Regions from separate parts of the Sporomusa rhizae genome, predicted to be linked through region 1. Evidence: riboswitches for the same ligand, from Rfam matches in the RefSeq annotation. Region 1 holds a riboswitch; each other region holds the start of a gene.
The links. A riboswitch is a leader RNA that binds a small molecule or an ion and turns the genes downstream of it on or off. The one in region 1 is predicted to bind glycine.
Positions count from the first base shown of each region.

Region 2: another riboswitch for glycine. It lies ahead of SRRS_RS00515 (hypothetical protein); the one in region 1 lies ahead of SRRS_RS21595 (GrdX family protein).
Region 3: another riboswitch for glycine. It lies ahead of SRRS_RS19060 (amino acid permease); the one in region 1 lies ahead of SRRS_RS21595 (GrdX family protein).
Region 4: another riboswitch for glycine. It lies ahead of gcvT (glycine cleavage system aminomethyltransferase GcvT); the one in region 1 lies ahead of SRRS_RS21595 (GrdX family protein).

Region 1 covers NZ_CP156925.1:4,590,815-4,598,378, forward strand. Annotated here, with positions in the region: gene SRRS_RS21575 (Crp/Fnr family transcriptional regulator) at 1-287, shown strand, start outside; gene SRRS_RS21580 (DUF969 domain-containing protein) at 325-1,020, shown strand; gene SRRS_RS21585 (DUF979 domain-containing protein) at 1,020-1,934, shown strand; gene pcp (pyroglutamyl-peptidase I) at 1,948-2,592, shown strand; glycine riboswitch at 3,781-3,868, shown strand; gene SRRS_RS21595 (GrdX family protein) at 4,007-4,402, shown strand; gene trxB (thioredoxin-disulfide reductase) at 4,599-5,534, shown strand; gene SRRS_RS21605 (thioredoxin family protein) at 5,534-5,860, shown strand; gene SRRS_RS21610 (glycine/sarcosine/betaine reductase component B subunit) at 5,879-7,165, shown strand; gene grdA (glycine/sarcosine/betaine reductase complex selenoprotein A) at 7,207-7,564, shown strand, end outside.
Region 2 covers NZ_CP156925.1:131,792-139,355, forward strand. Annotated here, with positions in the region: gene SRRS_RS00495 (Lrp/AsnC family transcriptional regulator) at 1-216, shown strand, start outside; gene SRRS_RS00500 (LysE family translocator) at 227-835, shown strand; gene SRRS_RS00505 (alpha/beta hydrolase) at 901-1,626, opposite strand; gene SRRS_RS00510 (hypothetical protein) at 1,812-2,222, shown strand; gene SRRS_RS00515 (hypothetical protein) at 2,219-2,518, opposite strand; glycine riboswitch at 2,649-2,737, opposite strand; gene SRRS_RS00520 (dipeptidase) at 3,111-4,052, shown strand; gene SRRS_RS00525 (TerC family protein) at 4,499-5,191, shown strand; gene SRRS_RS00530 (penicillin-binding protein) at 5,434-7,425, shown strand; gene SRRS_RS00535 (DNA polymerase/3'-5' exonuclease PolX) at 7,527-7,564, shown strand, end outside.
Region 3 covers NZ_CP156925.1:4,024,611-4,032,174, forward strand. Annotated here, with positions in the region: gene SRRS_RS19040 (hypothetical protein) at 1-471, opposite strand, end outside; gene SRRS_RS19045 (acyl-CoA dehydratase activase-related protein) at 468-1,382, opposite strand; gene SRRS_RS19050 (DUF1657 domain-containing protein) at 1,447-1,656, opposite strand; gene SRRS_RS19055 (acyl-CoA dehydratase activase) at 1,765-2,718, opposite strand; gene SRRS_RS19060 (amino acid permease) at 2,944-4,323, opposite strand; glycine riboswitch at 4,554-4,651, opposite strand; gene SRRS_RS19065 (UxaA family hydrolase) at 4,936-6,117, opposite strand; gene SRRS_RS19070 (UxaA family hydrolase) at 6,114-6,395, opposite strand; gene SRRS_RS19075 (PTS transporter subunit IIC) at 6,416-7,564, opposite strand, start outside.
Region 4 covers NZ_CP156925.1:5,388,280-5,395,843, reverse strand. Annotated here, with positions in the region: gene serS (serine--tRNA ligase) at 357-1,625, shown strand; glycine riboswitch at 1,776-1,864, shown strand; gene gcvT (glycine cleavage system aminomethyltransferase GcvT) at 2,075-3,172, shown strand; gene gcvH (glycine cleavage system protein GcvH) at 3,175-3,564, shown strand; gene gcvPA (aminomethyl-transferring glycine dehydrogenase subunit GcvPA) at 3,566-4,909, shown strand; gene gcvPB (aminomethyl-transferring glycine dehydrogenase subunit GcvPB) at 4,906-6,363, shown strand; gene SRRS_RS25200 (radical SAM protein) at 6,351-7,184, shown strand; gene SRRS_RS25195 (radical SAM protein) at 7,181-7,564, shown strand, end outside.

The DNA of each region.
Region 1 (7,564 bases):
TTCAGTCAACAAATCACTTATTCAATGACGCGCGAGGACGCGTGGCAGAAGCGCTTCTTCGTCTGACCGCATGCTCAAATGAACCTGTTCAGGATGCTACCGATATGCCGATGATTTCCTCTTCCTTTACGCAAAGTGAGCTGGCTCAAAATGTAGGCTGTTCACGTATTACCGTAACACGGCAATTGAAAGAATTTATGAACGAAGGGTTAATTCGCATCCAGAACAAAAAAATTGTGATTTTGGATATGGAAACCCTGGCAAGCTACACTGATCGTATTCAGTAACAGCAAGATGGCAGCAAAAAAAGAAGGGAGTGAGTGTATGATCAAACTAGTCGGTATTGTGATTGTTGTGTTAGGACTGGCTTTTCGGTTTAACCCTTTACTTGTAATTATTGCCGCCGGATTTGTTACCGGCCTGGTATCCGGAATGGCACCATTAGAGATCCTGGATGCAATCGGAAGTGCCTTTGTCACAAATCGGTACATGTCTTTACTTATTCTACTGCTTCCCGTCATTGGTATTTTAGAACGCCATGGACTGCGAGAGCAGGCCGAACGTTTTATTTTAAACTTAAAAGGAGCTACTGCGGGTCGTGTAATGCTGCTGTATATGCTCTTTCGCCAAGTCACAGGAGCACTGGGGATGCAATTGGGCGGCCACCCGAGTTTTATTCGCCCGATTGTCTCCCCTATGGCGGAAGCAGCCGTTGCCAAGGGGCGGACATTGCCCCCCGAGGTACTGGATGAAATCAGAGCTATGGCAGCTACATCCGAGAATTATGGCAATTTTTATGGTCAATTACTTTTTATTGCCGCAGGCGGTTTACTGTTAATTAAAGGGGTTATGGAACAGGCCGGCTATCAGGTGGATTTAATAACCATGGCCTTGTATGCTCTACCTACCGGCATAGCCGCTTTAATTATTGCAGGGATTCGCTATTCGCTGTTTGATCGTAGAATGGAACGTCTTTTGCAAGAAAAATTCTTCGATGACGGCAAAGGAAGTGCTATGTAATGAAAATCACCTTAGAGCATATGTACTATCTGATCGGCCTAATATTGTTTATTTTCAGCGCTTATACAATATTCGATAAAAATCATAAGGCAAAATGGGGAACTGCCGCTTTTTGGCTGCTGTATGGCATAACCTTTGTAGGAGGTAAGAGCATTCCCGCCTGGCTGGTCGGTGTGATGGTTATTTTGATGGCTGCTATAGCCAGTATGAAATGGCTTTCCTCCGGTGTTTATGGTGAAAATTCTAAAGAAACAAAAACACAAGAGGCCTTACGCTTTGGCAATCGTCTGTTTTTGCCAACTCTCATCGTGCCAATCGTAACATTCTTAATTGCCAAATTTACCGAGTTGGGTGCTTTAGTCGGTTTGGGGATAGGCTCCTTGTGCGGACTGGCTGCGGCACTCGTTATGACCCGTGAATCCTTATCTGTAGCCGGCAACGAGGGAAGACGTCTCATTGACGCTATCGGCTGGGCTGTTATTTTATCGCAATTCTTAGCAGCTTTAGGCGCTCTGTTTGATAAAGCCGGCGTTGGCAAAGTAGTTGCAACTATGGTGGCATCCGTCGTACCGACCGGCAATTTATTAGCGGTCGTGGTGGCTTACTGTGTGGGAATGGCCTTATTTACTATGATTATGGGCAATGCTTTTGCCGCCTTTGCCGTTATCACGACAGGTATCGGCATCCCCTTAGTGATTCAGCTTCACGGAGCCGACCCGGCCATTATGGGCGTACTGGGGATGCTTTCCGGGTATTGCGGTACTTTAATGACACCGATGGCCGCTAATTTCAATGTAGTTCCAGCTGCCTTATTGGAGATGAAGAATAAGAACGGGGTTATCAAAGCGCAAATTGCCACAGCTCTCCCACTGTTACTGATTCAAATAGTACTCATTTATTGGTTGGCTTTTTAGGAGGTAGGATAAAATGAAAGTATTGATAACAGGCTTTGACCCATTTGGCGGGGAAACCGTAAATCCCGCCCTGGAAGCAGTCAAACAGCTGGACGGAATCGAAATCGCCGGAGCGAAAGTGGTGACACGGGAGATTCCTACTGTACGCGGTAAATCGATTGCTGCTTTAAAAAAAGCGATAGAAGATGTGCAGCCGGAGATTGTGATTGCTGTTGGCCAGGCCGGCGGGCGGATGGAGATTACGCCGGAACGGATTGCTATTAATGTCGATGATTTTCGGATTCCCGATAATGAGGGAAATCAGGTCATTGACGAGGCGGTCGTTCCTGAAAGTCCTGCGGCCTACTGGTCTACTTTGCCGATAAAAAAAATTGTAGCCGAACTGCGGCAAGAGGGAATTCCGGCCAGCGTGTCTAACTCTGCAGGCACTTTTGTTTGTAATCATATTTTTTATGGCTTGATGCATCATTTACAACAAGAAGGCAGTATCCGGCGAGGCGGCTTTATTCACATCCCCTATTTGCCACAGCAAGCAGCAAAGCTTTCCGGACAGCCAAGCATGGCGTTGGATATAATTGTTCGCGGGCTGAAAAAAGCAATCGAGGCGACAATAATGGCAAAAACCGATGAACGGCATAGCGGCGGGACGATTTGTTGATATCATGAGTTAAAAATCCACTCATTAGCGATATTTATATAAAAAAAACGAGAACTAGCCATTTTACGCAAGGCTAGTTCTCGTTTTTTAGTGTGAGTCAAGGGGACGGTTCTCTGACTCATTGTAATTTTTGAACTATATTTCTACCAATACCAAACATTTCTGCTATTTTGTCGCACTGATAAACTTGATTATGCTTTTATTTCAATTATTAATTCAAAATCTTATTTTATCATCGTCATCAAAGGAAGCTTTCTTTTCTCTCGTCTTCTCTGACCATTACGTGATATATTTTTAGTAATCTCTCGTAGTGGCAGCCATGATAAAATTGATGCAGTATCATTGATATATAATATGTTAATGATTATGAGAGGTACATTAATCAATAAAAAACATAGTTATTGTCCATTCCTATTTACATGAGTCAGGGGACGGTTCCCTGACTCATTGTAATTTTTGAAGTATATTTCTACCACTACCCAGCATTTCTGCTATTTGTCACACTGATAAACTTGACTTTGTTTTTTTATTCAATATTAATTCAAAATCTTATTTTATCATCGGCATCAAGGAAGATTTCTTTTCTCTCATTTCCTCTGACCATTACATGATATATTTTACTCTCACTTCTTTTCCGGCTTTCCCTTAGCATCTTTTCCACCCTTTTCTTGTATTTTACGCCAAAAGGCGATGAGTCAAGGAACCGTCCCCTGACTCATTACAAAGTTCCAACCAGGGTTGGCGCATAAAACTCCGGCAATGTCAGCCATGCTCCCTTTTGTCCATTCTTAAAATACATTTACCTGTTATTTTGTGAATGAAAGCAGCGGAATGATGTGGATTGCTGCCTCCCTTATTTTTCTGAAAGATCACTCAATTCTCAACACCAAGTCCACCTCAGAAAGATATTTTTTAGTCGAATTTATCTGGCCATTTTGGTTTCATAGCTAAAGATAAAATCTTCATCCCCTATAAAATCCGCTCTATATCTATATTTTAAACAAGTTATTCAGTGAGTAAATTTCATCAAAACCTGCTTGACAGATGCCAAAAGCCATTATAGAATGAAATCAAGAAATAGTAAATATTGTCATTATGTTCGTCATACGCGAACATGATTTAAGTTCTTTTCGAAAAAACGCAGAGAAAGCATATCTACCTGCGCCAAAAAATGTTAAATATTGTCGGATGATAGGTACGGGAGAGATCCACCTTGAGTGGACGCCGAAGGAGCAAGTGGACCGAATCTCTCAGGCAAAAGGACCGTACCTTGACGAGTCTCTGGAGAGACCGCTGAATGCGGCACCGATGGGGTATGCGAATGGAATGGGTCGCGAATCTCTCAGGTTAAAAGACAGAAGCCAATTATGGCTTCTGTCTTTTTATATATCAACATAAGAAGGAGAGATAATGAATGCGGTTTGTGGTCACCAATAATCCCAAGGTCAGGGACTGCTTTGCTGCCCGGCATTTGGAGCGCTGCTACCAACTCATTTGGGTCGAGGGCTATACCGAAGATGTTCTTCACTCCGTCCGGGATCTAAGCCATCAGTGTCATCGTCTGCTTACCCACCCCTTGACAGGCAGCATCAAGCCAAACCAAACGCCCTATAAAACCGTGGTAATGGAAAACACTTCTGCACAGGTTCCCGAACCGGATTCTGTTGTGCTTGCTGAAACCGCATTAGCAAAAACAGTTGCAATGCTTCGTGATAGACCTCGGCCTGAGGCGGCTTTTCGCCATCTTGACGACTTCGCGGTAATCGACCTCGATTTCTTCTTGAGCTATCTAGCGGTCTGTCTACGCTGAAATCATAATTACTTCACGGGCCTTTTTCCGCAATGCTTCGTTGTCGTCGGTTTACATATGTCCGATATGTGCGCCTCCTCCGCCTCGCCTTGCGAAAAAATTCCCGCGAATTCTTTTACGCTTTCAACGTAGTCAGACCACTAGGCGGAAGCCCTGATGCCCCTACTAAACCACAATATATGAAGGGAGGATAAAAATGCAGCATTATGACATTATGATCATCGGCGCTGGTCCGGCCGGCTTGACGGCGGCCATTTACAGCGCCAGAAGCAAGCTTAAGACAATGTATATTGAAATGCGAGCCAGTGGCGGTCAAGCCGCCACTACCGACGAGATTGAGAACTATCCGGGATTTTCTAAGGGCGTTACCGGCCCCGAACTCGCCACCGAAATGGAGGAGCAGGCCAAACGGTTCGGAGCGGAAAGACTGGTGGCTAAGGTCCAGGGAATACAGAGTGACGGAGACTACCGTATTATTAAGACCAATAAAGGTGATTTCAGTGCCAAGGCCGTGATCATAGCTACCGGAGCCACATCGAAACTTCTCGGTTGCCCTGGCGAACTCGAATTCCGGGCCCGGGGCGTTTCCTATTGTGCCACGTGCGACGCCGCTTTTTATGAGGGGGCTAACGTCATGGTAGTCGGTGGCGGCAACTCAGCGGTTGAAGAAGCTAACTATCTTACGAAATTCGCTGACAAAGTGTGGCTGGTGCACCGCCGCAACGCATTAAGGGCAACCAAGCTTGTTCAGGAACGGGCTTTGGCAAATCCCAAGCTTGAGGTCATCTGGAACTCGGTGGTCGAGAAGATCGACGGCGATGGTGTGGTGGAAACCGTAACTTTGCGCAATCGGGTTACTGATGAAAAAACCGAAATGACGGTCGACGGAATCTTCATCTATGTTGGCCTGGAACCGAATACCGCTTGGCTGGAAAACCTAATCGAACTGGATGAACATGGCTATATTCCGACAGATGAAAACATGCGTACTAACCTTCCGGGTATATATGCCGCAGGTGATGTTAGGACCAAACTGCTGCGGCAGGTAGTTACCGCGGCGGCTGATGGTGCCATCGCCGCTTTCCATGCGGAAAAATATATAGAAAATCATTTTGACAAGGAGGGAAAATAATGGCCAATTTGACTGAACTAACCAAAGAAAATTTTGAGCAGGAAGTGTTCCAAAGTGATTTGCCGGTGCTTGTTGATTTTTGGGGACCAAAGTGCGTTCCCTGCATGGGTCTCATGCCGTTGGTCGAAGAATTGGCGGCAAAGTATGCCGGCAAAGTTAAGTTCTGCAAAGTAAACACCACCGAAAACCGTCGCCTGGCAATACAGGTCAAAGTTATGAGTTTGCCGACTTTTCAGTTTTACAACAAGGGGGAATTGGTCGCTGAGTTAAACGGCCAATTTGGTCAGACAGAAATCGAAGAAAAACTAAATGCTTTGATAGGCTAACGAACAGGAGGGAATAGGATGCGCCTTACTCTTGGTAAGATTCATATCAAAGGAGTAAATTTTGGCAATACCACCAAAATCGAAAACGGAGTGCTGTTTGTCAACAAACAGGAGCTAACCGGGCTGCTCAGTGAAGATGCCCGTATCGCCGGCATCGAGCTATTTCTTGCCAAGCCCGGCGAAAATACAAGGATTGTGCCGGTCAAAGACGTTATCGAGCCCCGCGTAAAGGTAGAAGGCCCCGGCAATGTTTTTCCCGGCTTTCTGGGCAAGGTTGACACCGTCGGTACGGGCCGCACCCATGTGCTGCAGGGCGCCGCAGTGGTAACCTGCGGAAAGATTGTCGGTTTTCAGGAAGGCATCATCGACATGACCGGTCCCGGTGCGCAATATACGCCATTTTCCAAGACCTTTAACGTGGTAGTCAAAATCGAACCGGTTGCCGGCCTCAATCAGCACGAACACGAGAATGTTGTCCGGATGGCCGGATTTAAGGCTGCCGCCTACCTGGGCGAAGCCGGCAGGACAGTCGTTCCGGACAGCGAAGAAATTTTCGACTGGCCGAGTCTTAAGGAAGCTATGAGCCTTTACCCCAATCTGCCCAAAGTGGCCTATGTGTATATGCTTCAGACTCAGGGACTGCTGCATGACACCTATGTGTACGGCATTGACGCCAAACGCATCCTGCCGACGCTGATTGCTCCGACAGAGGTGTTTGACGGGGCGATTGTGAGCGGCAACTGCGTTTCAGCCTGCGATAAGAACCCTACCTATGTGCACCTCAATCAGCCGATCATCACCGAACTGTTCAAACGTCACGGCAAGGATTACAATTTTGTCGGCGTGATCATTACCAATGAAAATGTTACCCTGGCCGATAAAGAGCGTTCTTCCAACTATACGGCCAGACTGGCGGAAATGCTGGGTATCGACGCGGCGATCGTAAGTGAGGAAGGCTTTGGCAATCCTGACGCCGACCTGGTAATGAATTGCCGCAAGCTGGAGCAACAAGGCATCAAGACCGTTTTGGTCACCGACGAATATGCCGGCCGCGACGGCAGTTCCCAGTCTCTGGCGGACACTGCCTCCGAAGCCACGGCAGTAGTCACGGCGGGGAATGCCAATCAAACCATCGTCCTGCCTAAAATGGATACTCTCATCGGCCATGCCGAGGCAGTTGACGTGATTGCCGGCGGTTTCAACGGCTCGCTGCGCCAGGACGGCAGCATAGAAGTAGAAATTCAGGCAATTACCGGCGCCACCAGCGAAGTCGGTTTTGGCAAACTAAGCGCTTTAGGCTTATAAGAAAAAATGCAATTCACCATCAAATAAAAGGAGGAAAACGTATGGCTATTTTAGCTGGAAAGAAAGTTATCATCATCGGTGACCGCGACGGCGTTCCCGGTCCGGCGATTGCCGAATGCGCGCTCAGCGCCAAAGCGGAAGTGGCTTTTGCCACTACCGAATGCTTCGTCTGAACTGCTGCCGGCTCAATGGACTTGCAGAATCAGGCCCGGATCAAAGAACTGGCTGAACAGGTAGGCGGCGACAATCTTGTCGTACTGCTCGGGGCCGCTGAACCCGGCAGTGCTTCTATCGCCGCGGAAACAGTCACTCTGGGCGATCCGACCTATGCAGGTGTATTGGCAGGAGTCCCGTTGGGACTCTCAGTGTATCACATTATCGAACCGGAAATTAAAGCCG
Region 2 (7,564 bases), 1.4 Mb from region 1:
CTAAATTTAGTGGCCAATACACCGGAAATTCTGGAATGTCATCATATTGCCGGTGAAGAGGATTATATTTTAAAAGTCCGCTGCCGCAACACACGGCATTTGGAAATGCTGCTGGGCGAGCAGATTAAGAGTACTCCCGGTATAGTCAAAACGAAAACAACGATTCTCTTGTCAACGGTAAAAGAGACCCCGGTATTGCCATTAATTACTGAGTGAGGTGGTATGTATGTGGCCGTTGTTTGTGAAAGGTTTGATCATTGGCTTTTCTATCGCTGCTCCGGTTGGTCCTATTGGGCTACTATGCATTAGAAAAACATTGCTGCAGGGGATGTCGGCGGGAGTGGTATCAGGATTGGGGGCAGCCGCGGCCGATGCTATATATGGCAGTATCGCTGCATTTGGCATAACAGTTATAGCGCAGTTTCTGTTGGAACAGCAAGTTCTGCTTAAACTTATAGGGGGAAGTTTTCTTTGTTTTCTCGGCTATAAGTCTTTTACGGCAGCGCCGCCTGACAGCACCCTGCAGGTAAAAAGTACCGGCATCTTTAAAGCGTTTCTGTCAACCTTTCTGTTGACGATAACAAACCCGATGACGATTCTATCTTTTGCCGGTATTTTTGCAGGATTGGGAATTGGCACTGCAGTCGGTGACCGGCTGGGAGCCGTGCAAATGGTTGCGGGTGTTTTCGCCGGTTCGCTTTTGTGGTGGTTTGTGTTGAGCGGTTGTATTAGTGCGTTCCGGGAGAAGGTGAACGAGAGGAACCTTGGCCTAGTCAATAAAATTTCCGGTCTTGTTATAATGCTTTTTGGTATCGTGGCTATTATTGGCAGGTAACTATGCTAGAAAAAAAGCGTCTATTACCTGGGCGATAGTAGACGCTTTTTTTTAGAATTTCGACTTTAACGGACAAAGCCGCTCAGCCACTCTGCTACAGCAGAACTGGCCTCCTGGGAATAGGCTGCTAAATGGTGGTCTCCGTCGGGAAAGAGTATTAGCTTCTTTGGCTCCGAAGCATGCTGGTATAGTGTGTGTGCCTGATTGGCAGGCACAATAACATCTGCTGTTCCATGTATTACGAGGATGGGGGTTGTGCTTAGCTGTTTTACGCAGGCTAGAAGATTATGGCGATTAAAATCATGGATAAAGTCAGGAGTAAGCTGCAGGCGGCCATATTCGTCTTCTAAGGTTATATTTTTGCCTGCCGCCAGTATTTCATAATAATTACCGAGAGCTAACCGAAATGTTTCGTCTAAGTTCCAAGGAGTAGCCCATAGGATAAGTCCACTTATTCTTTGGTCAGCTGCAGCTGCGGCTATTGAGGCGCTACCACCCATGCTCCGGCCCAACAGAAATATCTGTCCGCCGATTGTTTGACGGGCGTAGGTAATAACTGCGTTCAATTCGGTAATTTGGCAAGAAAGATTGACGCATGGCGTAAAGTCATAACGAATTACATGGCAGCCAACCGCTGCCGCCGCTTCGGCCAGCGCGACAGCCCGGCCTCCGCCGTCTTTGCTGCCACGAAACCCATGGGAGATAATCAGGGTATTTCCTACGGGAGCCACTGGAGTATGTAAAATCCCCGAAAGTGAAGTAGAACCGGACGGTATGGCTAAATGCTTCATAGCTACCTCGCCTGTTTTGGAATAGTTAGTAAGAAAAACTGTATGCAATAACGTTTTATTCGCAGAAGGTTGGTTAATAACCTTCCGATACAATAAAGATATCATGGTTTTATTTAACACGATAATCTAGATTTTTTTTTGTTGATACTAAATGTGTATTGCAATTATAAAAGGAGGTTTACCACATGATTTGGGTAATTATAGCAGTAACTGGTATAGCTATTGCCGCTGCTGTGTTTCTCCGCCCGCGCCAGCCTGCGGCCAGTCATCCGGAGATAATAAAAGACGATGCTTATTTGCGCCAGGAGACGAATGAAATGAGTAGCCCCCTGACGGGAAGTATGCTTAGCTATCTAGTTAATAACTTCTTGATTGACAGCCATCAATATGAGAATTGGCGCGGTCTCGCCCCGGAGGAGCTTAAACATGAATTGGCGAAGGCCGGAATAATGAAAGAAGCTGATTTTGACAGCTTCAGCCAGCAGTTATGGGCCGAAGAGCAGGTGCAGGAGATCCAAGGAGAATTCGCTTCGCCTGAACCGGCTAAGGATGTAAGCGATTCGGGTAATGCCGGTGATTCTGGCAGTGTGGATTAGTATACGGTGTTTCTTATAATGATTGATAAAATCACGGTGCCGGCCAATACGGTTTGCCACACATGGCTTGTTTGAGCAAGTAAATCAGGATTATCTGATTTTTGCCGCCTGGTGTTGGGGTTAGTAGCTGTTAAATGAATTTTGCGGATAAAATAAGCTGAAGTGATTATGGCTGCTAATACATTGACCATATTTAGCATAACCGAATCCAAGAATAGTTTTGAGATCATGTAATGGTAAATGTAGCAGGCTGTCCATTGTAGACCGACGCGGTTCAGGTTACTGATGTGTACCATTGTAAATTTCCCCCTAAAATAATAAAAACAGAGACAATGGAAAAATTCCTTGTCTCTGTCCTTTGTACCTGAGAGTTCACCGTTAAGGCTCTCCTTCGGTAGCGCTTGATATGCGCATTCTCCAGAGTTCAGTCTGCTAACAGTCCTTTTGCCTGAGAGTTTGAGGCAGTAGCCTTGCTCCTTCGGCGCTGCTCACGCAGTCTCTCCTATTAGCATCATCCTGACAATATTCAATTGCCTATTGACTTCATTCTAAGATGGTTGACGAAAGATGTCAATAGATGTAGAGATGAAAAAGTGAAAAAAATAACATTAAAATATTCTGTAGATAGGATGTGTTATTTTATGGCACAGACGGGGGGATTTGGCGGGTAGTTGCTCGAATTGTTGTAATTAACGAAGCTTTTTCCGAGTAGATTCAGAGCAAGTAGCCGGAGATAGTAGCCGTCAGAGGAGTACAGGATTGTTGTTTGGTATTTCGACACATACTGCTGCGTATACATATGGTGACCGGCTTTTTGTATTACCAAAGTGTGAGCCGTGTTTATTGCAGTGCTTTATTGGCTGAAGAGGGGAAAGGGGGGGGACTTGGTTGAAGTGTATAGATCTTCACTGTGATACCATTTTGCGCCTAATGGAAGAGAAGGAGCAAGGCGGATTATATTGTAATACTTATAGTGTGGATATAGAAAAACTGCGAGCCGGGCAGGCGCAAGCCCAGTTTTTTGCTATGTTCCTTAACCAAAAAACGGATGGGAATTTATTGCAGCGGGCGTTGGGCATGATTGACCGCTTTTATCAGGAACTGGAAATCAATCAGCAATATATAGCCTTGGCTAAAAACTATAGTGATTTTTGCCGTAATCGGGAGAATGGCAAGATCTCGGCCTTTCTAACCATTGAAGAAGGCGGCGCAATGCAGGGGAGTTTGGTGCATTTGCGTAATTTTTTCCGCCTGGGTGTCAGATTAATTACACTGACTTGGAATTACCCTAACGAAATTGGTTATCCTAACTCGCGGCCGGAATGCAGGGAACAGGGGCTTACCCCGTTCGGGCGGGAAGTAGTTGCTGAAATGAACCGCCTTGGTATGCTTATAGATGTTTCCCATCTGTCCGATAAGGGGTTCTATGACGTAGCACAATTATCTGCCAAGCCGTTTGTTGCCTCACACTCCAATGCGCGTGCATTGGCCGGCCATCCTCGCAATATGACAGACGATATGATCAGAGTGCTGGCCGATAAAGGTGGCGTTATGGGCATTAATTTTGCCAAAGATTTTCTTGGGAATGCTCCTATCAGCCGAGTCAGTGATATGGTTTTGCATATAAAACATATTCGCCGGGTGGGCGGCCTCGATGTTATCGCAATAGGTTCGGATTTTGACGGGATAAGTCCGGAATTAGAACTGGCACATGCCGGTCAAATGAGTAAGCTTACAATAGCGTTAGAATCTAGCGGTTTTACTGCGGGCGAAATCGATAAAATATGTTGGGGAAATGCGCTTAGAGTGATTAAAGATACGTTGCTCTGATACAAAGAACATCCTGCTGAAACAATTGCCCAATATAACAGGACAAAAAGAGTAATGTAACCTAATGCGGTGTAAAGGTACTAATACTAAGTATTATAATCTAGTACTATATAAATTCTGCAAAATTTGTTAATGATTATCTTGTGTACACAAGCAGAAGACACTGGCTTGTGCTTTTTCTTTTTTTGTCAAAAACGTAGAAATGATAAGTATTAAGGTGAATTTATGAGTGAAATGCCTGTATTGCGGATTTGAAAAGTCAATGTTGTATTATGTATACAATATTTTATCGATATAGGACTTGCACAATTAACAGCATATTGGTACAATAAGCTTAATACCACACCATTGATATCTGGTGCTAAAACCAGATATCATGGAAGGGCTTTGTTTTAAGGTCATTTGGTATCAAAACAATTATAAAGCCAAAAAAGGAGTGCAGAAAAATGGAGTTTTTATTAGCGCTAGCTAGTATCATGATGGTGAACATCGTGCTTAGCGGCGACAATGCTGTAGTCATTGCAATGGCTAGCCGTTGTTTGCCCCAAAAGCAACAAAAGATGGCCATCCTGTGGGGTAGCGCCGGGGCGATAGGGCTACGGGTGGTATTGACACTTGTGGCAGTTGTACTCTTGCAAATTCCCTATGTCCAGTTTATCGGCGGTTTACTCTTAATTTGGATTGCGGCTAAATTACTTATGGAAGATAATGGCGAGGAAAATGTAGAGGCCGGTGCTACGTTCTGGGCCGCTATTAAGACAATTATTGTTGCCGATTTGGTTATGAGCCTTGATAACACCTTGGCTATTGCTGCTGTAGCAAAAGGCGATTTTCTGCTTTTAAGTATCGGCCTTGCGCTTAGCATTCCGTTAATTATTTTTGGCAGCCAAATCATTATTAAAATTATGGACAGATTTCCGATTGTTGTTTATGCCGGCGCTGCTCTGATTGCTTGGACTGCAGGCGAGATGATGATGGCCGATCATAAAATTGGTCCTGTCATTCATAATTTCGTTCCGGAATGGCTGCTTCCGTTTGCTATTACAGTAGGTGTATTAGCTGTCGGCTTTTGGTATAAGAGAGCCCACAAAGAAGCATCCCGGGGAGCCTGCGCGAGGGATAATTACCCAGCACAATAAAGTTAATTGCAATAACACCGCTTTTCAGCGGTGTTATTTTTTTGCCCTCACAACTGTCGTACATGCTTTCGAGATAGTATGTAAGTAACCTACTTATATTATCTGTAGTAAACTGACGGAGGCCCTTTGGTGTTAAGACCGGTAACTATTGTAGCGTCGATAAGCTATTTTTTTGCAGGGTAACGCTAATAAATAGCGAATACATATAGCTGAATAGTGACCTAAGGAAGGATTGACGATAAATGGCTGTTATGCCTGTACATATTCAAAAACGCCTGGCGTGGTTTTTAACGTTAACGATGCTGGCTTTAATTGGTTTAGTAAGCAGAGTTGCCTGGATTCAATTTGGTGAGGGAAAAAGGCTTAGCGCCAGAGTCCAAGAGCAATTGCAGGAAAGTCGGACAATGCAATCGCCTCGAGGAACCATTTATGATCGTAACGGACGGGAATTGGCTGTAAGCAGTATGACTAAGTCATTGTATGCTAATCCCCGTGAGGTAAAAGAAGCAGACAGCTTGGCTAATATGTTAGCCCCCATCCTTGGTATTGATGTGGCAATTATCAAGAATAAATTGGCCGCCGGCAATAGTTTTGTATGGCTTAAACGAACTATGGAACCGGACCAGGCTAAGGCTGTATCTGCGCTTATTAAGGAACAGCAGCTTACCGGTCTTGGCTTTATAGAAGAGAGCAAACGCTACTATCCTAATGATTCGTTGGCGGCGCAAGTGCTGGGGTTTGTTGGTACTGATGATGTAGGTCTGGAAGGAATTGAGATGGCGCTGGACAAGACCATCAAAGGCAGAGAATTAAAACAGGTTATTGACACAGACAGCTATGGTACGCCTATATTTAAGTCAATATTTTCTTTTATTCCGGAAAAACAGGGGCGCTCGGTTTATTTAACCATTGACAGCACCATTCAGTATATAGTTGAACGGGCGTTGGATAGCGCTGTCCAGAAAACCGGGGCAAAAGCCGCTACAGTAATTATAATGCAGCCTAAAACAGGTGAGATACTTGCGATGGCCAGCCGGCCAAGTTATAACCCCAATCAGTTTGGACGGTATAGCACGGAAGAATGGAAAAACCGGGCTGTATCTATCGTATACGAACCAGGCTCGACGTTTAAGCCTGTGATTGCTGCGGCGGCGCTGGAAGAAGGAAAAGTGCGTCCGGACGAGCGTTTTGTGGATAAAGGCTATGTAGAGGTATCAGGGCGTAGGATACAGAACTGGAGCGGTGACAGCTATGGCAATATATCATTTATTGATATTATTAAAAACTCCATTAACACCGGTTTTGTTGAGGTAGGTCTTAGGGTTGGAGCCGCTAAATTAACAAACTATGTGCGGACATTTGGATTTGGCAAGGCAACAGGAATTGAGCTGCCTGGCGAAGAGGAGGGTCTTCTCTTCGACCCGAAGGAGATGAGGGACAGTGATACAGCTACTATGTCCATTGGTCAGAGTATTGCTGTTACGCCCTTGCAGTTGACCGCTGCTATCGCGGCTATCGCTAACGACGGAGTGCTGTTGAAACCCCGGATAATCAAGGAATACCGGCATGAAGACGGCACTCTGGCTGAAACCTTTGATCCTGTTGTAATTAGACAGGCTGTTAGTCCTGCAACTGCACGTACACTTACAGCCATGATGGAAAAGGTTATAAGTGAAGGGGGCGGCACGCAGGCAGCCATTCAAGGCTACCGTTTTGCCGGGAAGACCGGTACGGCTGAAAAATTAAGTCCGGACGGCCATGGTTATCTTGCCGGGCATTATATTTCCTCTTTTGTGGGCTTTGGCCCTGTAGAAGATCCGCAAGTTGTGGCGCTTATTGTGCTTGACGATCCTGACGGAATTTACTATGGTGGCACAATTGCCGCTCCGGTGTTCAAAGATATAATGATACAGGTAATGCGATATTTAAATATACGGCCAAATGACAGCAACCAGTTGCTGCCGCCGGTAAAAGCGGCTGCGGCCAATCCTGAACGTCAACAAGCTCCGCCGGCTTACACCGCCCCGCCGGCCCAAGTACCGCCCGGGCACGTGTTGACACCTGTGCTTGTTGGCAAAACGATTCGGGAAGCTGCGGATATCTTGAACGGATTAGGTCTTACTTTTGTGCCTGTTGGCACTGGAACAGCAACGAAACAAAGCATATCTCCCAATACACCTGTTAAGCCGGGAACAGAAATTGTAGTATATTTTGAATCAGCGAATACATTATAGCTGGGCGGATAACCTAATATAAGTACATTTAACCGGCGCCACTGCCGGTACTCTTTTTTTGGTAATAATCTTAAAAATGGATCTGACAAGGGATTGATGCTATGCAAAGAAACCAAGGGCAGTTTATTCTCGGCGTTGC
Region 3 (7,564 bases), 570 kb from region 1:
AAGAGACCTCGCCCCGTACCTGCTTTTTGCATCGTTGATAGTGTCAAGAGCCTGCAATGACTTAACCGCCATAGCAAGCTGTTTCAGAATATCCATATGACCTGCATGGGGCACCGTTTTACGCAAGAACCGGTATAACGATCTAAATAGGTTATTGGTATCAATCGCATAGAATTGAATATTCTTTCGCTTTGAAAGTTGAATCTTTTGTATGGCATTGTAGAAACCTAAGCGGCACTTTCCCGCACCGCATACACTAACGAAGGTATCTGCGCCGCGATCCATACACTCTAAAAAATTTCCCAATGTCATTTTGTAAGGTAGGCAAACACCCTCCGGTGAATATAAAGAACCAAGATCAATTGTATTCTTTGTAATCGGCGGTGTTTCCACAACCTCTACACCAAGACTTGTCAGCATGTTAGTAACCGGAATATTAAGATATCCCATATGAGGAAAGGATACTTTCAAGGGTTAAGCCTCCTTTCGACCATATCCCAAAATGCTTCCACCCGGGTAAGGAGTCCGGCTTTACCGGTGTGTTCATCTATGTTGAGAATCATATAGGGCTTGTCACTTGCCCGAAGAACATGATGCTCCAGATATTCATTTACCATTGAATCGGGACCACAGCCAAAACTGGACACTAGAATGATTCCGACAATATCGTCTTGACGACAAAAGAACCGGGTTGCTCCAGCAAGCTTGGCCGACAACTGCCAATAGATATCATTCCGAAATTCTTTGGCCACCTCATACATTTTTTTATTGGGTATACTCTTTGGCGTGACAATCGTTACTCCCTCAGATAGGAAAGGACTCATGATATCCTGACTGAAGAAAAAGTCTTCCAGGATGTAGCTATGACCGATGACAGCAACTTTCGCTTTCATAGATTGACTCTTGGTTTGCTGTGGGCGGTCCCTCCATTCAGCCAAGGCATGATAGTAAGCTTTTTGTCCTGTCAGGGAGGATAAGCCGAGGGATTTACAAATGGACTGAACAGCCTGCATGGCTGCGGCCGTTGAGCCTTCCTCGATATTCGGACTGATCACTCGACTCGGAGATAGACGGAAAGTGTTCTGTACAATATCCGGCAGCCCGGCAAATTTAGCACAAAGATAATAATTGGGATGATACTGAACGATGCGCGGCACAAAGATGTGACTGCAGGTATCCAGTAGGGAATCAACATGACCTAAATATACTTTCAGTGGTAAGCAGGACTCATCAATGGAAAGAACAGTTCCGCGATCCAATATTGATTTGGTTGTTGCGCCTGATTCAACAACGGGAACGTTCATACTTTTAAAAAAACCCATCCAAAGCTGGCCAAATTCATGATGTAATAACGCCTGCGGCATTCCTACACGAAAATTCATCTCGCTCACCTTATTATTCTTCAGTTTAAAAGGAGGTAAGATTTCTACCTCCTTTTTGGCGTTGCTATTGATTTTGCAGATTTTGTAACTGGTTCTCCGCGTTCTGACTAAGACGGCTATTTATTTGAGCGATATGGCGATCCATGTCTTGCGACATTTGTTTAAACATTTCCTGCGCCGTTTTGTCATCAGTCGCCGTTGCAAAGGAAGCATAAGAACCTTTTGCAGATTCTGCAGCAGCAATAGCTTTTTCAAGGTCTTTTTTAACCGTCATATTGGGAGGCCTCCTTAATATTCATATACTTTGAATCAACAATATTATTATCTGTCAATTACTATATTTTATAAATGGAAGTAAAAGGGAACAGTACATGAACCTGTTTCATTGGATGTTAGACCACTTACCGCACTTGTCACCCCACCTACCAATGACTTCTTTATTCATCTGCATCTCTACAATTTCACATAAGTTAGCACAGCCAGTACATTCAAAGCTTCTTGGCTGGTACTCAAAATCCGCTACCTCAAAGCCGCGAAATACTGTTGGCTTAACATCCCGCATTTTTTCTCGGACCAAAAGGGCTGCACCGACGGCGCCCATAACGTCGAAATGCGGCGGAACAATGACTGCCGTATCGAGCGCCTCTTCAAAGGCCCGTTGCATTCCTTTATTTGCCGCTACGCCTCCTTGAAATAATATAGGGCCTTGAATTTTCTTGCCTTTACCGACGTTACTAAGATAGTTGCGTACTAAGGCCTGACACAGCCCGTTTAATATATCGCCAATAGGATGCCCGGTCTGTTGTTTATGGATCATATCTGATTCAGCAAATACCGCACAGCGACCAGCTATTCTTACTGGTGATTGCGACTGAAAGGCAATATCTCCGAACTGATCGATAGGGATGCTAAGCCTGGCCGACTGTTGGTCTAAAAAAGAACCTGTCCCGGCTGCACATACCGTATTCATGGCAAAATCAGTTACAATGCCGTTACGAATCAGGATAATTTTTGAATCTTGTCCGCCCATTTCGAGTATGGTCTGTACATCAGGTTCGATATGCATAGCAGCTACTGCGTGAGCAGTAATTTCATTTTTTATGCAATCGGCGCCAACAACTACTCCAATCAGTTGACGCCCACTACCTGTTGTACCAACACCTTTGACAACGATCGCCGGATTACCTTGGTGGATTTGTCTGAGTCCCTTCTGAACAGCCTCGACCGGCCGTCCTTGTGTCCGAATATATAAAGTGTCAAGCACAGCTCCCTGCTCATCTACAACGGCAATATTTGTACTCACGGAACCTACATCTATTCCTAAATAAACTTGCATACGAAACCCCCTCCACTTTTAAATTTTACTTGTAGAAACAAACTCTCTCTCATCTTTCCCCGAATGAGGCTTATTTAGTATCAATAAAGAAATGTTACCAAACAAGACAATTGCTGCTCTTTCAGCAAGTTTTTCCATCCGCATTCCGAAAAATTTAAAGGAAGCATAAAAATGGCTAAATGACCATTTTTATGCTTCCTCTCACATGCCCTTTTTCACAACACCTTATGCTAAACTGGTTTCGGACTCTTCCTCTTTCGTTCTCGATTTTAAAATCTTGTAAATCACCCCAAGCATTATAAACCATACAGGTGTTACAAACAGGGCTACACGAGTTTCCTCATTGAGTGCCAATGTAACTAAAACAAAAGCAAAAAATGCTAAAATTACATAGTTAATGATTGGATATAGCGGCATTTTGAATTTGTTCTTAGCAGCAAGTTCGGGATTCGTTTTGCGATATTTTAGATGGCAGACAGTTATAATTGCCCAAATAAAGATAAAGCAGAACGTTGATATACTCGTAATGAGTACAAATACTCCCTCCGGCATAATATATTGCATGATAACCGCAATCAAGACAACAATGGCCGAGAACAGTGTCGCATTCGCTGGTACTTGATTGGAAGTTAATTTTTTCATTGACTCAGGGGCATTATTTTCTTTCGCCAGAGAGTAAACCATGCGGCTTGTACTGAAGATCCCGCTGTTACAAGCAGATGCGGCTGACGTTAGGACAACAAAATTCACAATAGTTGCAGCGGCGGCAATTCCCACGGCAGAAAACACCTGGACAAACGGGCTCCTATCCGGACTAATGGAAGTCCAGGGATATATGCTCATAATGATGAGAAGTGCGCCGACATAGAAAATAATAATTCTGATTGGAATATTGTTGATCGCCTTGGGAATAACGCGTTCCGGATCTTCAGTTTCACCGGCGGTTAAACCAACTAATTCGATTCCCGTAAACGCAAATACAACCATTTGGAAGGAAAGGATAAGGCCGCTTAAACCATTGGGAATCCAGCCGCCATGGCTCCAAAGGTTCGTAAAGCTGGATGCCCCGGCATCTGTGGAAAACCCTTTAATAATCATAAATGTACCAATTACAATCAGTGCCAGAATTGCCACCACTTTAATTAAGGCAAACCAGAATTCCATTTCACCAAACAACTTCACGGCGGTAAGATTCATGATCAGTAAAATCACAAGAATGATAAGACTGGGAACCCATTGCGCTATATTGGGAAACCAGTACTGTATATAAAGACCGGCAGCCGTTACGTCAGCCATGGCAAGTGAAATCCAGCAAAACCAGTAGGTCCATCCGGTAATAAATGCGGCTCCGTTTCCCAGATACTCACGCACAAAGTCGACAAAAGAATGGTAGTTTAAATTAGAAAGCAATAATTCCCCAAGGGCACGCATAACAAAAAAACAAATGACTCCTGTTATCATATAGGCAAATAAAATAGAGGGGCCTGCCAAGTGAATGGACCGGCCTGAACCTAGAAATAATCCGGTACCAATTGCACCACCAATGGCAAGCAATTGAACATGACGATTTTTCAGCCCTCTCGATAAGCTTTGGTTTTCCGACATATGTATTCCGCCTTTCTAATGTCACTGATTTTAGCTCTGTTACTGCAATCCCAATTTTCCACACTTACTATTTGGTTATTGGGATATGAATTATTATTGAATTGACCGACTCCCCCCAAAAATTAGTGAATACCGTCCTCAAAAAAGCAGAAAGAGGCCAAATAATAAAATCTGGCCTCTAAAATACATAAAGAGGCCAAATTGTAAAATTTGGCCTCAAAAATAAACAGCTAATCTGCTCTGTCCTTTTACCTGAGAGATTCACTGATTTTAAATAAATCAGCTTGCTCCTTCGGTGCTCTAATTGAGGCTCTCCAGAGTTTCGTCCAATAACGGTCCTTTTGCCTGAAAGCATAACATCTTCGGCGGATTATAAAATCTCTCTCCCATTATCTTCACACGAAGTTCGGTATTAAGTTAGTAGTACATTTACATACTCTACCATCGATTTTTATAAATGTCAACGAAAATATATATTTATATCTTCTGTATGTACCTTCTGAAAGGATAAAGGACAGGTATATACAGCGTCACCATAATGAATACCCTCCCTCTTTAAAAACGGAACCATGGTAAATAGTGGAGTATCGATTGTTGACCTGTTTTTTTGACCTAATCCAATTCACAGTTGCACCAAATTTCTTGATTATGGTAGATTGCAAAATCACCAAACCCATATAACTCCGCCTTTGTTTTTTTCCCATTGCAAACTTCCAGCAACATTTCATAGAGTTCATTACCAAGCTCGTTCAATGTCCTGGTCCCTTCAATGACGCCGGATGTGTCCATATCGATGTTATCTTCCATACTTTCATAGGTATTTTTATTTCCTGTAATTTTAATAACGGGAACTAATGCATTTCCAATAGGCGTTCCTCTCCCTGTTGTAAATACACAAACTTGAGCTCCTCCTGCTACCATACCTGAAACAGATTCTATGTCATACCCCGGAGTATCCATGATAACTAACCCTTTTTCCCGGGGAATCGATGCATACTCAACAACTTCATTGATGGACGTAGATCCGCCTTTGCTAATGCCGCCCAGCGCTTTTTCCTCTAAAGTGCTCAAACCGCCCTTCATATTTCCAGGCGTTGGATTTGCGCCTCTTACATCAATTCCTGTCGCCTTAAACTGCTCTTCCAAATCTTCAATAATTTTATAAATATTGGCTTTCACTTTCTCATTTTTTGCTCTTCTTCCCAAAATATGTTCTGTCCCAATCAGTTCCGTAGTCTCACCTAACATTACAGTACCGCCCTGAGCAATCAATTGATCACTGCACTTACCTAATGTCGGATTAGCTGCCAAGCCTGATGTCGCATCTGAGCCGCCACAATTGGTAGCTAGAACAACACTGGATAACTCCACCTCCGTTCTTTCCAGTTTTGACATTTCTTCGGCCATTGTTCTTGCTAATTTTATCCCCTTTTCAATTGCCTTTAAGGTTCCTCCCTGATCCTGGATGGTGATAACTTCCAGCGGCTTAGGATTGATCCTTCTTATTTCTTCAGCAAGCTCATACGGTTTTGTCGTTTCGCAGCCTAAGCCAACCAGAATAGTTCCATAAACATTAGGATTCATCGTCAGATTCAACAACGCTTTTTTCATGATTTCTATTCCTTTGCCAATCTGACCGCACCCTTTAACATTCGGAATAGCCACAGTATCATCAACTTGAGCTGAGATTCGCTGAACAGTTCCATTTGCACACCCTACGGTTGAAAGTATTAAAACTTTGTTTCTAATGCCGACTTTTCCATCTGGACGAACAAAGCCTTTGATTTTTGTCATACTACCATCACACTTTCCAGATTATTTATATGCACATGCTCACCTATGCTGATATCTTGTGTCGCCCTTCCAATGATCTCGCCATACTTAAAAACTTCTTCTCCTTTCTTAATTTTCCTGACGGCAATTTTATGGTAACAATCAATCTCATCAATGACTTTAATTTCATTATGCGACTTTCCATCCATGAGGATCTGAACAGAATCTCCAGTACAAATGTAGTCCAATACAGTCGCTACGTCATCGTTCTCACGCATTAATAATGCCCTTTTGGTCATTATTTTCACCTCTTTCACCTTTATTCCGCATCACTTGCTGCTTCTGCCAGCTTAATCGCCTTAGCCTGTTCTTGTTTTTGTAAAAGGAAAAATAACAGCCACATTACTCCGGAAATAGCAAGACCGGTAATAGAGAATGAAAGCAGTTGAATTACGCTGAACCCGGTAAATAGCGATCCTGCCGAAAAAGAGGCAATCCCAGCTATACCATTCGGTAAAGTATTTCCTAATGACAAATATACTTTGGTAATCAATGGCGAAGTTATGGTTCCGCAAATTAAAATTTGCGCAATAATGACTATCCCAATAAGCAGTGTTTTTAATACATGCCCGCGTACAAGCGCAACAACCAAAATCATTCGAAACGTAATTGCCGTCAAATCAGCAAACGGCATCATGCGATTTCCCGGTAAAATAGCTGCAATGAGAATTGCCAAAGGAATAAGAATTAAAGAAACCGTCAATACCGATGGATGTCCAATGGCCACTGCCGCATCCAGGCCCAAAAAGACTTCTCTGCCCTTCATATGCTTTTCTAAAAATTCTTTGCTTGACGCTTGAATCGCAGATAATCCGTCCATCAAAATAGATATCACCTTGGGCAATATCACCATAACCGCTGCCAAATTCATCGCTAAAGTAAGCGTATTCTTAACGGAATACTTGGCGACAAGTCCAATGCCTAATCCAATAACAATGGCCATGATTGCCGGCTCTCCAAAGACACCCAGATATTTTTGCAGTGAGTCAAAACTAAGTTTTGATTTTCTCACAAAGGGGATCTTATCCAAAAAATAATTCATTGGAACTGCAATAATCAAAGGCGCTAAAGCAGAATTGGTTGGCAAGGAAATACCAGGTAAATGGTAAAACTTTTGAATTATCGGCGCAGACCAATCGGCAAGCCGAAAAATAACAAACGCCATAAGCAACATTCCAAGGAATCCCAGAACAACACTATCGGTAGCTGTATAGGTCAGAACTCCGGCCGTTACGATATGATGATAATTCCAGATATCAATATCCAACGTTTTGGTCAGCTTAAATATGATTAATGCAATATTAAACACCAGGATAAGAGGTATACCAACTACGCCCATAGGAGTGGACCAGATAGCGCCTGCTACGGCTCCCCAACCCACATCTAAAATATCTAGATTTAGTCCGGC
Region 4 (7,564 bases), 800 kb from region 1:
TAATATATGGTAACATGATATCGTTAGATGCAATGATAGGACAGTGCATAACTGTATGTTTTCAGAGAGCTGGTGGATTGGTGCGAGCCGGTAACAGCATTATGCTATCCAACCTTGAGCAGGCGGCGATGAGCCGCACGGTTCACGTCCGTTATGCGTGCCGAGCGGACTAGCAATAGTCAATCAGGGTGGCAACGCGGGAGAAAGATAACTCTCGTCCCTATAATATAGTGGGACGGGAGTTTTTTGCATTGCCAGAATAAATATCCATCTTTTGGCATTCAATAAGAGAAGGTAGGTTTCTGCCCTCGTCCGCACAGAACAGTCGATTCGTATCGTTAAGGAGGTATATATAAATGCTAGACATTAAATTTGTACGTGATAACCCGGAAAAAGTTGAGCAAGCTCTGAACAACCGGGGCGCCGCGATGAGTCTGGATGAATTCATCAACTATGAGAAAGAACGGCGCGAACTGCTGGCCGAAGTAGAAACGTTGAAAAACCAACGGAATACAGTTTCACAGGAGATCAGCAGGAAGAAGAAAGCCGGCGAAAATGCCGACGATATGATTGTGGAGATGCGCGAAGTAGGTGATCGCATCTCGGCCATTGATGCTAAGCTTAAAGAAACGGAAGCTTCTCTTAACGGTATTATTATGAGCATTCCTAATGTCCCGCACGAATCTGTGCCTGTGGGTAAAGATGAGCATGATAATAAAGAAATTCGCCGCTGGGGCACTCCGCGTGAATTTTCTTTTGAACCCAAGCCGCACTGGGAAATTGGTGAGAAGCTGGGCATCCTGGATTTTGAACGTGGTGGCAAGGTAACCGGAGCCAGATTTACTTTTTATAAAGGCCTGGGTTCCCGTTTGGAACGTTCGCTTATTAACTTCATGCTTGATTTGCATACCAAAGAGCATGGCTTTACCGAGTTTTTCCCACCGTTTATTGTCAATGAAGCGAGTATGACTGGCACCGGTCAACTGCCTAAGTTTGCTCAGGATATGTTCAAACTGGAAGGTCTTGACTACTACCTCATTCCTACTGCCGAAGTGCCTATTACTAATTTTCATCGCCAGGAAATCCTAGACGCTAAGGATTTACCTTTGTACTATACTGCCTACAGTGCTTGCTTCAGAGCGGAAGCCGGTGCAGCCGGCCGGGATACCCGCGGTCTTATCCGTCAGCATCAGTTTAACAAAGTGGAACTTGTTAAATTCAGTCTGCCGGAAGAATCTTATAATGAGTTAGAAAAGTTAACTCTTAATGCCGAAAAAGTGTTGCAACTGCTAGGTCTGCCTCACCGGACAATGCTGTTATGCTCCGGCGATATGGGTTTTTCCTCAGCCAAAACATATGACCTTGAAGTTTGGCTGCCAAGCTTCAATACGTATCGTGAGATTTCCTCCTGCTCTAACTTTGAAGACTTCCAGGCACGCCGGGCTGAAATTAAGTTCCGCCGTGAACCGAAAGCCAAACCGGAGTTTGTCCATACGCTGAACGGATCTGGTGTAGCGATTGGCAGGACAGTAGCCGCTATTCTGGAAAACTACCAGCAGGCCGACGGATCGGTTATCATACCTGAACTGTTACGGCCATACATGGGCGTAGATGTAATAAAATAGCCAACGGAATAATGCAAGACAAGGCAAAGAGAAGTATTCCTTTGCCTTGTCTTTTTTTTTCTGGATTTTTCTTGCTAATTAAATAATTTCGACTATTGACAATTTTTCTGTTCCTTTGCTAAAATTAATGTACAACCAAATAATACCAGGATGATGGTTATAGGAGAGAACGTTTTGGTACGGCGCCGAAGGAGTAAGCACTTTGTCAAACTCTCAGGCAAAAGGACTGTAACCGGACTATACTCTGGAGAGCACACTTTGCGGTAACGCGGGTGTCACCGATGGGGAGCCCTGACGGGCAAATCTCTCAGGTACAATGGACAGAGGCAAAGGGATTATTCCACTTTGCCTCTGTTTTTATTTGTCCACTTTTAACTGCTGGATAACTAAGTGGTAGTGGGATAATTGGGAAATGGGTATCCTATAGAAAAAAAGAGGAGATGATTTGCATGACAGTACGGCAGACGCCGCTCTACGAGACTCATGTCAAGTACGGCGGCAAAATCGTCGAGTTTGGCGGCTGGCTGCTTCCGGTCCAGTATGCGGGAATTCTGGAAGAGCATAAAGCCGTCAGGGAAAAGGCTGGATTATTTGATGTATCTCATATGGGTGAGGTACTTGTTAAAGGGCCGGAAGCGTTAGCTTTTTTGCAAAAACTGGTGACAAATGACGTTTCCCGGATAGCTGATACGCAAGTGCAGTACACCCCAATGTGCTATCCTGATGGCGGTACAGTGGATGACCTCTTGATTTATAAACGTAGTAACGAGGAATATTTTTTAGTTATAAACGCCGCCAATATCGAAAAAGACTGGAATTGGATGCAAGAAAATAGTGCCGGCTTTAACGTGGAATTGACCAATTTATCCGATCAGACTGCCGAACTGGCGCTGCAAGGGCCGCAGGCTGAAACCATAATAAGCAAACTGACCGATGCCCCGCTGGCTAAGCTCGGTTACTACTGGTTTATCCCGCAAACTACAGTTGCCGGAAAATCTGTCATGGTTTCACGCACCGGCTACACCGGCGAAGATGGTTTTGAAATTTACTGCCGGCCGGAAGATGCAGCTTTTCTTTGGGAAAAACTAATGGAAGCCGGCAAACCGTACGGGCTGATGCCTACCGGACTTGGTTGCCGTGATACGCTGAGGTTTGAAGCGACCCTTCCGTTATATGGGCATGAATTGTCGGCAACAATTACGCCGATTGAAGCTGGTATTGGTAAATTTGTTTCTTTGGATAAAGGCGAGTTTAACGGACGTGCCACCCTTGCCGCGCAGAAACAAAATGGGCCGCACCGTAAAATTGCCGGGTTTGTTTTAACCGGACGGGGAATTGCCCGGGCCGACTACCCGGTTGTTTTTGAGGGACGCCGGATAGGGACGGTGACAACCGGTTCCTACGCACCTACTCTGGATAAAAATATCGGGTTGGCATTAGTGGAAGCCGAATATGCCAAAGTGGGCGGCAAGTTTGACATTGAGATCCGCGGGAAAAACGTTCCTGCTGAAGTTATCGCCAAACCATTTTATATTAGGGGGAAATAACAATGAATATTCCAAAAGAGCTTAAGTATTCTAAAGATCACGAGTGGATAAAAGTGGAAGGTAATGTGGCTACTATCGGAATTACCGATTTTGCTCAATCTCAATTAGGTGATGTAGTATTTGTAGAATTGCCGGAAGTCGGAACCGAAGTTGCCGCTGAAGCAGGTTTTTCTGTAGTTGAGTCGGTAAAGGCAGTATCTGATATTTATGCACCTATTTCCGGTAAAGTAATTGAAGTAAACGAGGCCCTGTCCGATGCTCCTGAGACTGTCAACCAAGATGCATATGGACAAGGCTGGATTGCCAAGTTTGAAATTACTGATACCTCTGAACTAGGTAAGCTTCTAGACAGTGAGGCCTATGAGAAACTGGTAGCCGAGGGAGGCCATTAAAATGCCGTGGAGTTATTTGCCGCATACCGACGAAGACCGCAAGGCTATGCTTCAGGCTATCGGTGTGAATGAAGTCAGGGATTTGTTTGTAGATATCCCTGCTGAATTGCGAATGAACCGGCCGCTTGATTTACCTCAAGCCATGTCTGAACCTGAATTGGCAGAACACTTGTCGGCGATGGCCGCTAAGAGCGCTGCGGTTACTGAATATGCTTGTTTCCTTGGTGCCGGGGCGTATGACCACTACATACCCAGTGTGGTTGACCATGTACTGAGACGTTCGGAATTCTATACAGCATACACGCAGTATCAGCCGGAAATTTCGCAAGGGTATCTGCAAGTACTGTGGGAATACCAGAGCCTTATTTGTGAACTAACCGGCATGGCAGTAGCCAATGCTTCCTTATATGACGGCGGCACTGGTCTGGCTGAAGCAGCTATGATGGCAGCCAGCGCCACCAACCGCAGCGAATTACTGGTAGCCAAGAGTGTTCATCCTCACTACCGGACTATCTTAAATACCTATGCTATTGACAAGGGTTACACAATTACGGAGATTGGCTATAAAAATGGACAGCTGGACGCTGATGAACTGCAGGCTAAACTGAGTAAATCCGTCGCCGGTGTTATTCTTGAGACTCCAAATTTCTTCGGTGCTATCGAAAACGTCAAGGCCTTGGCCGATTTAGCTCACGCTCAAGGCGCGCTGCTGATTACCGCCGTTGATCCGATTTCGCTTGGTTTACTTGAGGCTCCCGGCAAGCTGGGTGCCGATATTGTGTTGGGAGAAGGCCAAAGCCTTGGTATTCCGATGTCCTTTGGCGGCCCGTACCTTGGTTTCTTTGCTACTACCGAGAAACTGATGCGTAAGATGCCCGGCAGAATTGTCGGCCAAACTACCGACAACGAAGGCACCCGCGGTTTTGTTCTGACGCTGCAAGCCCGCGAACAGCACATCCGCCGCGAGAAAGCAACTTCTAACATCTGCTCCAATGAAGCATTATGCGCATTAGCAGCAGCTGTATACTTAAATACTGTTGGTAAGGAAGGCTTTAAACAGATTGCCGCTTTGACCCTTAACAAAGCGCATTACGCTTATAAACAATTGACAGGCACAGGATGCAAAGAAGTATTCAGCGCACCGTTCTTTAAAGAATTTGTTGTACGCTTAACTAAGCCGGTTGAGGAAGTTAATAAAGAACTGTTTAACGACAAAATTATCGGCGGGCTGGACTTAGGCAAATACTATCCGGAATTAGCCGACTGCATGCTTGTTGCGGTTACAGAGAAACGTTCTAAAGAGGAAATTGACCGGCTTTCGGCCAGACTGGGGGCAATGCTATGAGTGCCAGAAAAAGTAAATCACTTATTTTTGAAATAAGCAAACCCGGACGCCGGGCCATAGATCTGCCTGCCTGTGATGTGCCTGAGACCGAAGCGCAGAGTTTGATTCCAGCCGGATTCTTACGGCAAGAAGCCGCCGATTTGCCGGAGGTCAGTCAGCTCGACTTGATGCGGCATTACACAGGTTTGTCCAATCGGAACTTTGGTGTTGATTCCGGTTTTTACCCGTTGGGTTCCTGCACCATGAAATATAATCCTAAGATTAACGAAGATGTCTGCCGCCTGCCGGGATTTGCACAAATCCATCCGCTGCAGGAGGGTGAAACCGTGCAGGGCGCAATGGAACTTCTTTATAACATGGAACAGTATTTGGCCGAGATTGCCGGCATGGATGCTGTTACCATGCAGCCCGTAGCAGGCGCTCATGGTGAGCTTACCGGTCTTAAGCTTATCCGTGCTTATCATCGTCATCGCGGCCAAAATCGCACAAAAGTAATTGTGCCTGATTCTGCTCATGGCACAAATCCGGCCAGTGCCGCGGTCTGCGGTCTGGATATTGTTGAAATAAAATCACATGACGACGGCGCAGTTGACTTAGAAGCGCTACAAGCGGCTGTAGGCGAAGATACCGCCGCACTGATGCTGACAAATCCCAGTACCTTAGGGTTGTTTGAAAAAAATATTAAAGAAATAGCCAAGATCGTCCATGACGCCGGCGGCCTGTTATATTATGACGGAGCTAACGCCAATGCCATTATGGGTATCACCCGTCCTGGCGATATGGGCTTTGACGTTGTCCACTTTAACCTGCATAAAACCTTTAGTACCCCACACGGCGGCGGCGGCCCGGGTTCAGGCCCGATTGGCGTAAAGAAAGACCTAGTTCCTTTTTTGCCCACTCCGGTTATTGTAAAAGAAGCCGACAAATTCCGTTTTGAAGAAAACCGCCCGCTTTCCATTGGTAAAGTGCATGCTTTCTACGGCAACTTTGGCGTTATTGTCAGAGCCTATGCCTACATTAGAGCCATGGGGCCTGACGGTCTTAAGACCTCCAGCGAAGATGCCGTACTGAATGCCAACTATTGCCTGAGCCAACTGAAAAAGGACTTCTATGCACCGTTCTCCCGCTACTGCATGCATGAGTGCATTATTACACCTAAGCATCAAAAAGCCCAGGGTGTCCATACTCTGGATATTGCTAAACGCCTCCTTGACTATGGCTATCATCCGCCGACAATTTACTTCCCGCTTATCGTGGAAGAAGCTATGATGATTGAACCGACCGAGAGCGAAAGCAAAGAAACTCTTGACGGGTTCATTGCGGCTATGCATCGTATTGCCGAAGAAGTCAACGAGGACGTCACCCTGGTTACCGAAGCGCCGCGAAATACTGTTGTGGGGCGGCTTGACGAAGCATCTGCCGCTCGGAAACCGATTGTAAAATGGCGCAGGTAGCACGCTTGCCAATACCGGAAGCCATCCGGTTTGTCTATCCGATGAAAACCAAATCGGTAAGTGTTACCGGCTCCAAATGCGAATTAAATTGTGCCCACTGCGGTGGGCACTATCTAAAGCACATGAAACCGCTGGAAACCATGCTTACAGCTGGCGCTGACACTAGTGCCAGCTGGCTGGTTAGTGGCGGCTGCAAGGCGGACGGTACCGTGCCGATTGCAGATCATATGGATAAACTTGCTGAGATAAAGCAAAGCAAACGCTTTAATATGCATGTCGGCCTTATTGGGCAAGCCACAATTGACAAACTGGCGGCTGTGGCCGACTGTGTTTCCTTTGATTTTGTGGCTGATAACGCCACGATCAAAGAAGTGTTTGGGCTTAGCAGTACCGCTGAGGATTATGTGGCTTGCTACCAGGCTCTCCAGCGTAAAGTGAAAGTAATGCCCCATATTTGTATTGGACTTAAAGGCGGCGAAATCTGCGGTGAGTACCGGGCTTTGGAACTTCTTAAGGAACTTGGCGCACCAGCTTTGACTTTTATTATTTTTATACCGACACGAGGCACCCGGTTTGCTGACAGACAACCGCCGGCGTTGGCGGATACGGCTAAGCTGTTAAGTTATGCCCGGTTGACTTTTCCCGATATTCCGCTGCATCTTGGCTGTATGCGCCCTGGTGGACGCTATCGCGAGGAACTTGATAAATGGGCGGTTCGCAGCGGGTTTGATGTCATTGTTAATCCAGCACCTGCTGCCGTTAGTTTAGCCGAAAACTTAGGTCTTGCCATAACCAGGGGAGAGGAGTGTTGTGTACTGTGAGTCTATGGAAACTATCAGCAGGCACAGCCTCGGCGGTCGGGAAAAAACAACTTAAAATTGATGTACTTCCCACAACTGCCTATATTATGCTGGGAGAAAAGTGCCGGAACAATTGCCGGTTCTGTGCACAGTCCCGGGAGAGCTCAGCCCGTGCCGATATGTTATCCCGGGTTACCTGGCCGGAATTTCCCGAACAGGAAGCGGCTCAGGCAGTTGGTACGGCTTATCGGGAAGGAAAACTTCAGCGGGCTTGCCTGCAAATCGTTAAAGGCAGACAAAGCTGGCAGACAAGCCTTGACGCGCTATCGGCCTTAACCCGGGAAAGCAGCGTTCCTGTCTGCATTTCTACCGATGTTGAAACCGTGGTACAAGCTAAAGAA